2 regions of the Leifsonia sp. GW821-FHT13C05 genome follow, and region 1 is predicted to be linked to the other one. Evidence: predicted binding sites of a transcription regulator. Region 1 holds the regulator's gene; the other holds the start of a gene.
The links. Region 1 encodes HrcA, which represses chaperone genes, less so after heat shock. Its sites were predicted from a motif close to TTNGCACTCGNNNNNNNCGAGTGCNAA; they were not measured.
Positions count from the first base shown of each region.

Region 2: groES (co-chaperone GroES) is a predicted target of HrcA. The motif match lies at 2,131-2,157, and genes of this name have one in related genera.

Region 1 covers NZ_JBXAPT010000001.1:633,731-637,497, reverse strand. Annotated here, with positions in the region: gene hemW (radical SAM family heme chaperone HemW) at 1-479, shown strand, start outside; gene AC1ROC_RS03085 (DUF4870 domain-containing protein) at 579-959, opposite strand; gene AC1ROC_RS03080 (DUF4870 domain-containing protein) at 1,111-1,665, opposite strand; gene hrcA (heat-inducible transcriptional repressor HrcA) at 1,824-2,843, shown strand; gene dnaJ (molecular chaperone DnaJ) at 2,872-3,767, shown strand, end outside.
Region 2 covers NZ_JBXAPT010000008.1:142,787-146,553, forward strand. Annotated here, with positions in the region: gene tsaD (tRNA (adenosine(37)-N6)-threonylcarbamoyltransferase complex transferase subunit TsaD) at 1-20, shown strand, start outside; gene AC1ROC_RS18570 (DUF4190 domain-containing protein) at 213-854, shown strand; gene AC1ROC_RS18575 (THUMP-like domain-containing protein) at 922-2,112, opposite strand; gene groES (co-chaperone GroES) at 2,250-2,546, shown strand; gene rarD (EamA family transporter RarD) at 2,633-3,604, shown strand; gene guaB (IMP dehydrogenase) at 3,693-3,767, shown strand, end outside.

The DNA of each region.
Region 1 (3,767 bases):
AGGCGGACATGTACGAGCTCGCGGATGCCCGCCTCGCTGCTGCCGGATACGGCTGGTACGAGGTGAGCAACTGGGCGACCGACGACGACCACCGGTCCCGCCACAATCTCGCGTACTGGCAGGGCCACGACTGGTGGGGCGTCGGACCGGGCGCGCACAGCCACGTCGGCGGCGTCCGCTGGTGGAACGTGAAGCATCCCGCCGCCTACGCGGGCCGCGTGCTCGCCGGGGAGTCGCCCGCAGCGGGCCGCGAGACCCTGGATGCGGAGACCAGGCGCGTGGAGCGCGTGCTGCTGCTCACGCGCATCCGGGACGGGATCGCGACCGCCGAGCTCGACCAGTACGGCCGCACGGCGGTGGCCGGGCTGATCGCCGACGGACTGGTGGATGCGCGGGCCGCGCTCCGCGGGACCATCGAGCTCACGCTGTCCGGCCGCCTCCTCGCCGACGCGGTCGTCCGCAGGCTGCTCGACGACTGACACCGGCGCCCGGCGCCGACGACACGCGCCCGGCACACACCCCGGAAACGACGAACGCCCCGGCTCGGAAGCCGGGGCGCACGACGGAGCGGTCGAACGTCAGCTGACGAACTTGATCGCCACCGGGTAGACGTAGTACTGACCCTGGTTGGCCTTGATCGCCGCGATGATGCTGAAGACGATGTTCAGGATGGCCGCAGCAGCGATGATCAGCACGCCGACGAACACGATCGTCAGGATTCCGCCCACGATGTACGCGATGAAGATCGTGATCTGGAAGTTCAGCGCCGTCGCGGTGTGCGCGCGGACGAACGGGCCCTTGTCCTTGAGGACGAGGTAGCCGACGAGCGCCGGGATCCAGTTGAAGATGATGCCACCGATGTGGACCAGGGTCGCCCACAGCTTCTCATCCGAGGGGCTGAGCTGCTGGGCCTGGCCTCCGTACGGTGCACCAGGCGGCGGCGGGGGCGTTGCGGACATGTTCTCTCCTTGGCTGCGCCCGGGGTCCGGGCGGGTCGTGGACGGGATCGTCAGCCATAACAGTAGGGCAAACATGCCGAAACTGGGAAGACGCCGAGAGACCTGGTCCCTCGGCGTCCTCCGGCGGTGCTCTGCGGACGCGGTCTGCGCGCTACTTGATGAACCGGAAGTTGACCGGGTAGCGGTAGGTTCCTCCGCTGTTCACCTTCACGAATCCGAGAATCGAGAACACGAGGTTCACGACGTAGAGGATCCACGGGATGAGCAGGCCGAAGATCAGCCAGCCGAAACCGGTGAACGCCAGGACGGCGCCGACGATCTGGGAGGCGATCCAGACGATGATCCAGGTGATCTGCCAGTTGAGGGCTTCCTTCGACTCCTGGTTGGTCAGCTGACCGCGGTCTTTGAAGACGAGGAAGATGATCAGCGACGGCAGGATCCAGAGGATGCCGCCGAGGTGCGCGAACGACGCCCACTGCTTGTCGGACGCCGCGTCGAGCGGAGCGGCGGCAGGAGCGCCTGCGCCGCCGTACGGCTGCTGCGGTTGCTGACCGTACGGCTGCTGCGGCTGCGCCGGAGGAACGTTCGGCTGCTGCGGCGGGACCTGACCGTATGGCTGCTGCGGCTGCGCCGGGGGGACGTTCGGCTGCTGCGGGGGAACGCCGTTGCCTTCCGGGTTGACCGGCGGCTGGTTCGGGTCACTCATGGTCGGAGCCTTTCGTGAGGGGCAGGCACGTATTCGGACCTGTGCGCATACCGTACTGCCGCCGCTCCCGGCGGGGCAATGATCGTGTGGGCGTGTCAGCGCGTTATGATTAGCACTCAGGTTCAGTGAGTGCTAAAGGTCTTCGGGAGGCGGGTCGCATGGTTTCTGAGCGGAGCCTCGAGGTGCTGCGCGTCATCGTGCAGGACTACGTCGCGTCACGCGAACCGGTCGGCTCGAAGAGCATCGTCGAGCGGCACGCGTTCGGCGTGTCGGCGGCGACGATCCGCAACGACATGGCCGCGCTCGAAGAGGAAGACCTGATCGCAGCCCCGCACACCTCGTCCGGGCGCGTCCCCACCGACAAGGGCTACCGGCTGTTCGTCGACCACCTCGCCGAGATGCGTCCGCTCAGTCAGGCGCAGCGGCAGGCGATCGAGGTGTTCCTCGGCGAGTCCGTCGACCTCGACGACGTGCTGGCGCGCACCGTGCGGCTGCTGTCGCAACTGACCAACCAGGTCGCGCTCGTGCAGTATCCGTCTGTGACAAGGTCGCGCATCCGGCACATCGAGCTGGTGACGCTGGCGCCGCGCAGGCTGCTCAGCGTGCTGATCACCGATTCCGGCGCCGTCGAGCAGCGCGTGATCGAGCTCGGCGCCGAGCTGTCGGACGAAGAGGTCGCCGAGATCCGCGGCGCCATCAACGGCGCTGCGGCCGGACTGTCGCTCAGCGACGCGACCGCCAGGCTCTCCCAGCTCCCGGATGCGCTGACCGAGCGCACCAGGGCGCTGGTCGACCCCGTCGCGACGGCGCTCATGGAGCAGATCGCCGCGAACCGCCAGGACAAGCTGGTGATGGCCGGAGCCGCGAACCTCGTGCGTACCGAGCACGACTTCACGGGGAGCATCTTCCCCGTCCTCGAAGCCATCGAGGAGCAGGTCGTGCTGTTGAAGCTGTTCGGCGAGATGGCCGGCGATCAGCACGGGGTGGCGGTGAGCATCGGGCGCGAGAACGCGTCGTTCGGGCTCGCGGAGACCTCCGTGCTGTCGAGCGGCTACACCGCATCCGGGTCGGAGCTGGCGCGTCTCGGCGTGCTCGGCCCGCTCCGCATGGACTATTCGAGCAACATGGCCGCCGTGCGAGCGGTGGCCCGCTACCTCTCCCGCCTGCTCGGCGAATAAGACAACGAACGAGAAGGAAAAGCCGTCTGTGGCCGACCACTACGAAGTCCTGGGCGTTGAGCGCAACGCCACCCCCGATGAGATCAAGAAGGCGTACCGCCGCCTCGCCCGCGAACTGCACCCGGATGTGAACCCGTCCGCCGAGGCGTCCGAGCGTTTCAAGCTGGTCACCCACGCGTACGACGTGCTGAGCGACCCGCAGCAGCGCGAGCAGTACGACCTCGGCCCGCAGGCCGGCTTCGGCGGAGGCGGCCAGAACTTCGGCGGCTTCGGCGACATCTTCGAGACGTTCTTCGGAGGGGGCGGCCAGACCAGAGGGCCGAAGTCCCGCCGCGAGCGCGGCCAGGATGCGCTGCTGCGCGTCGAGGTGGACCTCGACGAGGTCATCTTCGGCACCCACCGCGACCTCGAGGTCGACACCGCCATCGTCTGCGAGACCTGCAACGGCTCGTGCTGCCAGCCGGGCACCGCTCCGGTGACCTGTGACATCTGCCACGGCACCGGCAGCATCCAGCGCTCCGTGCGTTCGCTGCTCGGCAACGTGATGACCTCCACCCCCTGCGGCACCTGCCGTGGCTACGGCACCGTCATCGCGACGCCGTGCGTCACCTGCCAGGGCCAGGGCCGCGTGCGCGCCCGCCGCACGGTTCCCGTGGACATCCCCGCCGGTGTCGACACCGGCCTCCGGCTGCAGATGCCGGGCAGCGGCGAGGCCGGTCCCGCCGGCGGCCCGAACGGCGACCTCTACCTGGAGATCAAGGTCAAGCACCACGACGTGTTCAGCCGCGACGGCGACGACCTGCTCTGCACGCTCGAAGTGGCGATGACGGATGCGATCCTCGGCACCACGGCCACGGTCAAGGCGCTCGACGGCGACATCAAGCTGGAGCTGAAGGCGGGCATCCAGAGCGCGGACATCATCAC
Region 2 (3,767 bases), on a different contig from region 1:
AGATCCAGGTCGCGGGCTGACGGTCGCGCCGCGGTACGGCGCGACGTGGTACCCGGGTGCCCAATCCTGTGCGAGCGCTCACGGTCGGGCATCCCGGTGGCTATGGTGGTGTGCAGGGGGAACCGACTGCAACGTCGTTGACACCCCTGTGCCCGCGCTGCCAGCATTGGCTGCGTTACAGCGATTTCTCAGGATTGAAGGAGAAGGGTCTCATGACCGATCCGAACGTGCCGGCGGAGCCGGTGGACCCCAACGCGCAGAACGGTGAAGCACCGTCCGGCGACGCACAGACCGGCGCCGTCCCGCCTGTTCCGCCCGAGGCCGCCCCCGCTGCGCCCGTGCCTCCCGCGCCGCCTGCGCCGCCCGTGCCGCCGGCCGGATACGGTCAGCAGCCGCCGGCGCCCGGCCAGCCGTACGGCCAGCAGCAGGCATACGGCCAGCAGCCCCAGCAGCCGTACGGTCAGCAGCAGCCGTACGGCCAGCAGCCGTATGGACAGCAGCAGCCGTACGGGCAGCAGCAGGCGTACGGCCAGCCGGCATACGGCCAGCCCGCCCCCGGATACGCGCAGCCGTACGCTGCGCCCGCCAAGTCGCCGACGCTGAGCATCCTGTCGATGGTCGGCGGCATCATCGGTGTCGTCCTCGGCTGGGTGTACGGCATCGGCTTCCCGTTCGGCGTCGCCGCGATCATCCTCGGCTTCATCGGCAAGAGGAAGGAGCCGGCGGCCAAGGGCTTCTGGCTCACCGGCATCATCACCGGTTTCGTCAGCGTGCTCTTCTCGCTGATCATCTGGATCATCATCATCATCGCGGTGATCGCGTTCAGCGCCTCGTACAACAACTACGGGTACTGATCGTCAGAGACTCCGGCGGCCGGGATGCGCGAAAGCGTGCCCCGGCCGTCGTCGTCTCCGCCGGTGGTCAGTGGATGCGTTCCACCAGCAGGGCCGTGTGCTTGCCCGCCACCCGCGTGAGCAGCAGCGTCGCGGACGCCTGACCGCTCAGGGACAGGCGCTTGCGCAGGGTCGCCGGGTCCACATCCACCCCGCGCTTCTTGATCTCCAGGGTGCCGATCCCGCGCTCCCGGAGCGCACGCTTCAGGTCGCGCTCGTTGAACGGGAGGGTGTCCACCACCCGGAAGCCGGTGGCGAACGGCGTCTCGGTCCTGGTGTCGGACGTGATGTATGCGATGCCGTCTGCGAGCATCCTGCCGTCGATGCTTCGCGCGAGGTCGCCGATCAGGCGGGCCCGGATGACGGAGCCGTCCGGTTCGTAGAGGTATTCGCCGAGCGCGCCGGTCTCCGCGTCGTCGCTGTCCGAGGCCGCCGTCAACTCGTCGGCAGCGTCTGCGCGGATGACGAGTGCTGCGCGGCCGACGCCGGGGCGAGCCAGCACGCCGAACCACAGGCCCATCTCGACCACCTGGCCGTCGACGGAGACCCACTGCGCCTCCGCCGTCGACGGGATGAGGTCGCGGTCGAGGCCGGGGCCGAGCTTCACGCCGAGCGACCGGCCCGTCGCGAGCTCGAAGGCGAAGCCGAGGGACGGCGAGTACTCGTCCGGATCGGTGAGGCGGGAGGTCTGGCCGTGCCCCGCCGTGCGCCTTGCGGGGTCGAGGAAGACGCCGTCGAACGAGCGCAGGTCCACGTCCTCCGCCCTCCTGTGCTCCACGGTGGTGCCGGGGAACGGCGCGAGGTTGTAGCTGGCGATGGCCGCGGTGACCTCGTCGGCGTCGACGGCGAGCACGTCGATGTCGAGCGCGGAGATCGCCAGCGCGTCGCCGCCGATGCCGCAGCCGAGGTCGGCCACGCGCTCCAGGCCGGCGGCCTGGAAGCGGCCGGCGTGGCGTGCGGCGACCGGCAGCCGCGTCGCCTGTTCCAGCCCGGCCTCGGTGAACAGCATCCTGTCGGCGAACGGGCCGAACTTCGCTTTCGCCTTCGACCGCAGTTTCGCCTGGGTGAGGACGGCGGCGACGAGCCCGGGGGAGTGCCCGGCTTTGCGCAGGTCGCTGACCATCCGGAGCACATCTCGCTCGGAGTGGTACGGCGGCAGGGAATCGAGCAGCCGCAGCCCCTCGGTGGAGAGCAGCTCGACGAGTTCCGACCGATCCATGCCCCTCACGCTACCCTCTTGGCACTCACGTTGCGTGACTGCTAACGCACCCCCTAAACTCCTATTAGCACTCTCACTATGAGTTTGCTAACTCACGTCTTTGTTCACGCCTGTGTTTGTAGGAAAGAGGGTCAAACGTGTCGGTCTCCATCAAGCCGCTCGAGGATCGCATCGTCATCAAGCAGGTCGAGGCTGAGCAGACCACTGCATCTGGTCTGGTCATTCCTGACACTGCCAAGGAGAAGCCGCAGGAGGGTGAAGTCGTCGCCGTCGGCCCCGGCCGCATCGACGACAACGGCAACCGCGTTCCGCTCGACGTCGCCGTCGGCGACAAGGTCATCTACTCCAAGTACGGGGGAACCGAGGTCAAGTTCGGTGGCGAGGACTACCTCGTCCTCTCCGCTCGCGACGTTCTGGCCGTCGTCGTCCGCTGACGACCGGCTGTTCGAGGGCCCGGATGTGCACGCGCATCCGGGCCCTTTCGCGTCCCGGCGTCGGCAGCCCCGCGTAGGATCGCTCCGTGTCCCAGAGCGAAACCACCCCCGACCAGACCGTCACGGAGAAGCCGCTGTCCGAGCACCGCCGCTCCGGACTCGTCTACGCCATCTCCGCGTACGTGCTCTGGGGCATCCTGCCGATCTACTTCCTGTCGCTGGTGCCGGCGAGCGCGTGGGAGATCGTGGCGTGGCGGGTGCTGTTCTCCCTCGTGTTCTGCGCGATCCTGCTCACCGTCACGCGCAGCTGGCGGGTGTTCGGAGCGCTGCTGCTGAACAAGCGCGTCGTGTTCACGATGGGCGTCGCCGGCGCCCTCATCTACGTGAACTGGCAGACCTACGTGCTCGCGACGGTCAGCGGGCACGTCGTGGAGGCGGCGCTCGGCTACTTCATCAACCCGATCGTCACCGTGTTCCTCGGTGTTCTCGTGCAGCGCGAGAAGCTGCGGATCGCGCAGTGGGTGGCGGTCGGCGTGAGCATCGTCGCCGTGGTCGTGCTGGCGATCGGCTACGGCTCGATGCCGTGGATCGCCCTCATCCTGGCGTTCTCGTTCGGGCTGTACGGCCTGATCAAGAAGCGCGTCGGCGGGGCGGTGGATGCGGTCTCCGGGCTGACCCTGGAGACCATGTGGCTGACGCCGGTCGCCATCGTGCAGCTGGTGGTGGTGGGCGCGACGGTCGGCATCACCATCGGCACCGTGAGCGTCTGGCACACGGTCGCGATGGCGGGCGCGGGCGTGATCACGGCCGTTCCCCTGCTGTTCTTCGCCGCCGCGTCGCGGAGGCTGCCGCTGGTCTACATGGGGTTCATCCAGTACTTCGCGCCGTTCATCCAGTTCCTGGTGGGCGTCGTCGTGCTGCACGAGGCCATGCCGCCCGAGCGCTGGTTCGGGTTCGCGATCGTCTGGCTGGCACTGCTCATCCTGTGCGTCGACATGATCGTCGCCAGCCGCTCCGGGCGGAAAGGCGCGGAACTCGACGTCGCGACCGTGGAATAAAACACCAGGGTTCTGCCGTTACGATTGATTATCCGCAGGCGCTGGTGGCGGCGGACTTCTTCCAACTCCGCAACGACTAAGGGGTGAAATGGATCAGTCGGATCCGTTCGGTTTCATCGGTTTGACCTACGACGACGTGATGCTGCTTCCCGGCTACACGGAC